DNA from 3 places in the Limnobacter sp. UBA3528 genome. Region 3 is predicted to be linked to each of the others. Evidence: predicted binding sites of a transcription regulator. Region 3 holds the regulator's gene; each other region holds the start of a gene.
The links. Region 3 encodes sigma-54, which starts transcription at its own class of promoters, with help from an activator protein. Its sites were predicted from a motif close to TGGCANGNAANCTGCTTT; they were not measured.
Positions count from the first base shown of each region.

Region 1 (2,271 bases), on a different contig from region 3:
GGAAACGCGCTTCAATGCGACGACCCTTGGGGTTGGCCACGTGTGGAATACGGATGGACGCGGAACGGTTCTTGGCAGAGTAAGCCAGCTTCACCGGTGCTTCGTAGCCGGGCACCAAACGCTTGTAGGAGTTGGTCGATGGGTTGGTGATCGCGTTCAGGGCACGGGCGTGCTTGATGATACCGCCGATGTAGTACAAGGCGAAATCAGACAAGCCTGCATAGCCATTGCCTGCAAACAGGTTTACGCCATCTTTCCAGACTGACTGGTGAACGTGCATGCCGGAACCGTTGTCACCCCACATTGGCTTGGGCATGAAGGTGGCTGTTTTGCCATAGCTGGCAGCAACGTTCCATACGGTGTACTTCAAAATCTGTGTCCAGTCAGCGCGCTTTGTCAGCGTAGAGAACATGGTGCCGATTTCGTTTTGACCAGCGCCAGCCACTTCGTGGTGGTGCACTTCAACCGGTACGCCCTGCTGTTCCAGCAACAGACACATTTCAGAACGGATGTCCTGGAATGAATCGGTTGGGGACACTGGGAAGTAACCACCTTTCACTGTGGGACGGTGACCCAGGTTACCGTGCTCGTAATCGATGCCGGTAGACCATGCAGCTTCTTCAGACTTGATCTTGAAGAAACAGCCAGACATTTCATCACCCCAGGTGATGCTGTCGAAAATGAAGAATTCGGGTTCTGGACCGAAGTAGGCAGTGTCGCCCAGGCCAGAGGACTTCAGGTAGGCTTCAGCGCGACGTGCGATGGAGCGTGGATCGCGGTCGTAACCCTTGCCGTCAGTTGGCTCGATTACGTCACAGGTCAAAATCAGTGTCGGCTCTTCACGGAATGGGTCCATGCGAGCTGTATCAGGATCAGGCATCAACAGCATGTCAGAGGCTTCAATGCCTTTCCAGCCGGCGATGGAAGAGCCGTCGAATGCGTGGCCAGACTCGAACTTGTCTTCGTCAAACATCTTAACTGGCACAGACACGTGCTGTTCTTTGCCTTTGGTGTCGGTGAAGCGGAAGTCAACAAACTTCACTTCATTTTCCGCAACCATCTTCATTACATCTTGGGCGGTCGCCATTGAAAATCTCCTGGTACGTGAGGTGGAATAGTGATCTAAAAAAAATTTGAGTTGAACTCTTCGATTTAAGCGAAACAATAGCACGTTCGATACCGCTATATATGACGCTCAGCGCGAATTCAATCTTCGACGTGGAGTGATAAAGCAAAGACCATACCAACTTGAGACCGACCTTAAATCAAGGCTCTCGACAGACGATCTTGAAGCATCCTCAATTCTTTTGCACCATCACAGTGCACTACGCACCATTATCGTGCAGATTAGTATTTTGCCTAATCGATCACATGCTTGTATTACAATATACTCAACAATGAAATCACTTGCGAACACTCTTTCATGTCATCCACTTCACAACAATTGATCGACTTGGCGAAAAGTTACGCCTCTGAAAAAGGACTGGGCTATTTGGGTGCTTTAACCCCCAAAGAGGCATGGGAACTACTGAATATCGACGAGAACGCCGTGTTGATCGATGTGCGAACCGATGCCGAACTGGACTGGGTTGGACAGGTAAGTTTTTCAGAAGACCGATCATTTCACGTCGAGTGGAATAACTATCCCGATGGCATACGCAATCCCGATTTCATTGCTCAAATTGAGGCAAGGGTCGAGAAACACCAACCAGTACTTTTCATCTGTCGTAGTGGGGCCCGATCACATCATGCAGCAGCGCTGGCAGCCAAGCACGGTTTTGAGTTTGCGATCAATGTGCTGGAAGGATTTGAAGGCGACAAGAACGATTTTCACCAACGTTCAAGTGTGAACGGCTGGCGTTTCCACGGCTTGCCATGGGAACAACATTAAACAGCGTGATGATCGCTATTTTTATTGGCCGAAAAGACCAAACAACTTTCCGGCCAACAAGAATGCAGCCAGACAACCCAACACATGAACGAGGGCATGACCCAGAGCCAGCAGGGGCTTGTCCAATAGCAGATTGGCTCCTTCGGCGGTGAAGGCGGAGAACGTGGTTAACCCACCCAATACGCCTGTCATCAGAAAGAGTCCGAGCGGATTAGCCTTCAGCCAAGCTGGCCCCAACACTGAAAACAACACACCCGCGACAAAACCACCAATCAGGTTGACCATTAAAGTGCCTATTTGAAACGGCAACCACGCGGGCTGAACCAACAACAGGCCAAGCCCATACCGCCCCACTCCGCCCAAGCCAGCCCCTATAAATA
Region 1 covers NZ_DFOZ01000031.1:199,932-202,202, reverse strand. Annotated here, with positions in the region: gene glnA (type I glutamate--ammonia ligase) at 1-1,087, opposite strand, end outside; gene B4N58_RS09590 (rhodanese-like domain-containing protein) at 1,424-1,891, shown strand; gene B4N58_RS09585 (fluoride efflux transporter FluC) at 1,913-2,271, opposite strand, start outside.
Region 1: the regulator sigma-54 is predicted to act here: its motif matches at 1,229-1,246, upstream of glnA (type I glutamate--ammonia ligase).

Region 2 (2,271 bases), on a different contig from region 3:
TTGGCAGTGGGCGGCGGCGCTGCCGTCAATGGAGCTATCAACACGACACTCGGCGGGATTGGTCAAGGCTACATTTACACCCAGTTTCAGCCGCAAATGACCTACACAGCACCAGCGATGGGTAACTTGAGCTTGAGCGCGGGTGTTTTTCAACCAATTCAAGGAACCGTGGCAAGCGGGTCAAACGGCTCACGTGACACAGGCTTTCAAGGCTTGGCTACCTACAGTCTCGGTGAAACTGGCAAGATCTGGGGCGCATTGATCAACCAGTCACGTGACACAGTCGCAGCCACTGCTGGAACACCGGCAACTGCCGATTTGACAACAGGAGTTGTTACACCTGGCACAGCCGCCACTGGCTCACAAAGCGATATCGCTGGCTACGAAATCGGTACCGCTTTGAACTTCGGTGCGCTTGGTTTGGTAGGTAACTATTTTTCGGGCGAAGGTCTGGGTACAGCTTTGATCGGTTTGGGTGGCGCAGATGCGCTGGGCCAAGAGCGTGACTCACAGGGCTACATGTTACAAGCCACCTACAAAGTGGGTAACACGAAGTTTGGCGTCAACTACGGTGTATCTTCGCTAGATGCAACATCAAATGATGCCAACTCAGCCAACGGTATTCTGGATGAAAACGAACAGCTTGTTCTGGGTGTGTATCACAGCCTGACACCGAGCCTGACAATCGCTGGTGAATACATCACCAACACGATGAAATTCCAGCGTACAACCGCTACACCAGTCGATGCCGAATCCGACACAATCGCAGTAGGCGCTATCCTGTTCTTTTAATCGTTAACTACCCTCCGTTAACGGTTGTCCTAAGGCGCGAACTCACAAGGTTCGCGCCTTTTTGCATTCTGTTTCAAACTGCAACAGTTTGAACACTCACAGACACTTCAAAACACCTGAAATTCCACATCGTAAAATCAGCTTTAAATTACACGCCAAGGCACAGGAATTGCTATTTAATCCCCTGAGGACGAACAAAACGGCGCGAGCCAAGTTCTTCACCCTAGCCATGAGCCAAGGTGCATTTCAATAAAGCAAAAGGAGGATTTTTCATGCAGTGGACTACACCATCATTCGTTGACATGCGTTTCGGTTTCGAAATCACCATGTACATCGCCAACCGTTAATTTGACGGTTCGCACAGCCCCGGATAGCCTTTTGGGCTAGCGGGGCTTTTTTTACCCCTGAAAAAAAGCAACTATGAAAATCAAAGTTCTGGGTTCCGCAGCAGGCGGAGGGTTTCCACAGTGGAACTGTAACTGCAACAACTGCCAGGCTGTTCGGGTCAAAGCGCCCGGATACACTGCGCGTACTCAGTCGTCGATTGCCATATCCGACGGGTCTGCGAACTGGATTTTGGTGAATGCATCGCCCGACATTCTCACGCAAATCAAAAGCACCCCCGAACTACAACCCAATCGCGGCCCGCGCGACACGGGTATTTCTGCTGTCATTTTGATGGACGCGCAAATTGACCACACCACCGGCTTGTTGATGATGCGCGAGGGCAAAACCCCCATGCGCCTGTTCACCACGCCGGCTGTGTGGGAAGATCTGACCAATGGTCTTCCACTCGTGCCCACCCTGGGGTTTTACTGCGGCGTGAAGTGGACCCCCTTGTGCACCGAGTGCGATGAGCCATTCTCAATCAGCCCGCTGGACAGCATCAAAATCAAGTCAATCCCGCTGATCAGCAAGGCACCCCCTTATTCCCCAAGCCGCTATGCACAGCGCCGTGGCGACAACATTGGCTTGTTGATTGAAGACACGAACACCGGCAAAAAGGTTTTTTACGCACCCGGGCTCGGGGAAATTACGCCTGACATCCTGCCTTTCATGCAGGCGGCCGATGTGTTGATGGTCGACGGCACCTTCTGGACCGAAGATGAAATGGTCACGCAAGGGTTTTCCCAGAAAATGGCAGCCGACATGGGGCACCTGCCGCAAACTGACAAGCCGGGCAAGCGCGGCTCGGGCATGATCAGCCAACTGCGCCAGTTTGAAACCCAACGCAAGATCCTGATTCACATCAACAACACCAACCCGATTTTGTACGAGCATGGCGACGAGCGCGCCATTCTGGCCGACAATGGAATTGAAGTGTCCTTTGACGGCATGGAGATTCTTGCATGAGCAGCAACAAAGCCTGGAGCAAGAAGGAGTTCGAAGAACGCTTGCGCGCCAAAGGCGACAAATACCACATTCACCACCCGTTCAATGTGGCGATGCGCGAGGGCAAACTAAGCCGCGAACAACTGC
Region 2 covers NZ_DFOZ01000039.1:34,911-37,181, forward strand. Annotated here, with positions in the region: gene B4N58_RS11915 (hypothetical protein) at 1-792, shown strand, start outside; gene pqqA (pyrroloquinoline quinone precursor peptide PqqA) at 1,065-1,139, shown strand; gene pqqB (pyrroloquinoline quinone biosynthesis protein PqqB) at 1,213-2,145, shown strand; gene pqqC (pyrroloquinoline-quinone synthase PqqC) at 2,142-2,271, shown strand, end outside.
Region 2: the regulator sigma-54 is predicted to act here: its motif matches at 951-968, upstream of pqqA (pyrroloquinoline quinone precursor peptide PqqA).

Region 3 (2,271 bases):
TCGGCCAGCGCATCAATGGCTGCGTAGAGGTTTTCATGACTTGCTTCAGCGTGAATGTCTTTGCCGCGAACGTGCAGCGTAACATCTGCCCTTTGAACCAGCTTGACCACCGAGATGGTCACCGATGCATCAATGACGTGATCAAAATGCCTTTTCACCCGATCCAGTTTTTCGATGACGTAGTTTCGAATTGCTGGGGTAACTTCCAGATGATGACCATTGATGTTCAAGTTCATAAGGTATCTCCTTTCGTTGCTGCGGGGGGAAGCTTTAAATTTAAAGCGACTTGCGCATGTTCACCGGGGGTATTTTCAGTGATTCCCGGTATTTAGCGACCGTGCGTCTTGCGACCACGATGCCCTGTTGACCGAGTAGGTCGGCGATTTGGCTGTCAGATATCGGCTGCTTGGCGTCCTCCGCAGAAATCAGTTGCTTGATGAGTGCACGTATTGCTGTGCTGGAAGCCTGACCACCCGAGTCGGTGGAAACATGACTTCCGAAGAAATACTTTAGCTCAACCAACCCATAGGGCGTCAACATATATTTTTGCGTGGTAACCCTTGACACGGTCGATTCATGCAGTCCCAAGAGATCGGCAATTTCCCTCAGAACCAAGGGCTGCATTGCGATTTCGCCGTGATTGAAGTAGCCGATTTGCCGTTCTACGATGGCTTGGCTCACCCGTAAAATAGTGTCAAATCGCTGCTGAACGTTTTTTAACAACCAGCGAGCCTCTTGTAATTGCGCACTGAGTTGCGCACTTTGACCACGGTGTGATCGCAAGATGGAGGCATACATTTCATTAATACGGATTTTTGGCATCACGTCGGGGTTCAGTTGCACATGCCACTGTCCACTCAGTTTTTTCACGATCACGTCGGGCACCACATGGTCATCGTCGATGCGTCGAAAACGCGCACCGGGAAACGGCTCGAGTGAACGAATGATTTGATGACATGTTTTTAGCATGTCCTCGTCGACGTTCAATGCTTTTTTCAGCTTGGTGAAGTCGCGTTGGGCCAATAAACCCAAGTGGTCGCGAATAATGTGCTGACAGTTGCTGTACAGGTTTGGCTGGCAAGTAATGTCTTTGCGCTGGGCCAGTTGCAGCAGCAGGCATTCGGCTGCATTGCGGGCACCCACGCCGGGTGGGTCAAAACTTTGCAGCAGGCGCAAGGCCGCGCTGAGTTCTTCAAACTCCAGGTCGGGCTCGTCCTGCAGGGTTTCCCACAGGTCTTCAAGTTCAACAGTCAGGTAGCCATCGTCGCTGAGGTAGTCAATCAGCCAAAGCACCAGGTTTTTGTCACGTTCGCTGGCCTGTGTCATGCGCAGCTGGTCGATCAGGTGCTGGTGCAGGCTGCTGTCGGGCGCAGCCAGTTGCAGGCCGGGTTTTTCTTCATCGCCATCGGCACCTGCGCCGCTGTTGTCGCGCCAGTCGCCTTCCCAGTTGTCCTGGATGGAGTCGATGGTCTCGCGCTGAACAATTTCTTCGCTTTGATTGTCTTGTTCAGCTTGCTGATCGCTGACCGGTTCGCTGGCTTTGCGGGGGTCGGGATCGGCCTCAAAGCTGTCGCCCTGTGGCTCGTGCAGTTCGCCATTGCTGCTGTCCAGGCTCAGGGTGCGCTCGCCTTCCACGGCCTCTTCGTCAGCCAACTCCAGCAGTGGGTTTTCAGCCAGCGCTTGTTGAATTTCCTGCTGCAACTCCAGTGTGGACAATTGCAGCAAGCGAATGGATTGCTGCAACTGAGGCGTGAGCGTGAGGTTTTGCGAGACTTTAAGCTGAAGGGATTGTTTCATGGAGATTCAGCTTTACATACGGAAGTGTTCGCCGAGGTACACGCGGCGTACATCGTCGTTTTTCACAATTTGCTCGGGACTGCCCGAGGCCAGCACGCGGCCCGCGCTGATGATGTAGGCACGATCACAAATGCCCAGGGTTTCCCGTACATTGTGGTCGGTGATCAGCACGCCGATGCCGCGGTCCTTGAGGTGGCGGATGATGCTCTTGATGTCGTTCACGGAGATCGGGTCGACCCCGGCGAAGGGCTCATCCAGCAGAATAAAATCCGGGTCCGTGGCCAGGCCCCGGGCGATCTCCGCGCGCCGGCGCTCGCCGCCGGACAGGCTCATGCCCATGCTGTCGCGGATATGGTCGATGTGGAATTCCTGCAGCAGTTTCTCCAGCTGCTCCTTGCGCTCCGCCTTGCTCAGGTTCTTGCGCGTTTCCAGGATCGCCATGATGTTCTGCTCCACGGTGAGGCGGCGGAAGAT
Region 3 covers NZ_DFOZ01000032.1:42,754-45,024, reverse strand. Annotated here, with positions in the region: gene hpf (ribosome hibernation-promoting factor, HPF/YfiA family) at 1-236, opposite strand, end outside; gene B4N58_RS10070 (RNA polymerase factor sigma-54) at 277-1,797, opposite strand; gene lptB (LPS export ABC transporter ATP-binding protein) at 1,810-2,271, opposite strand, start outside.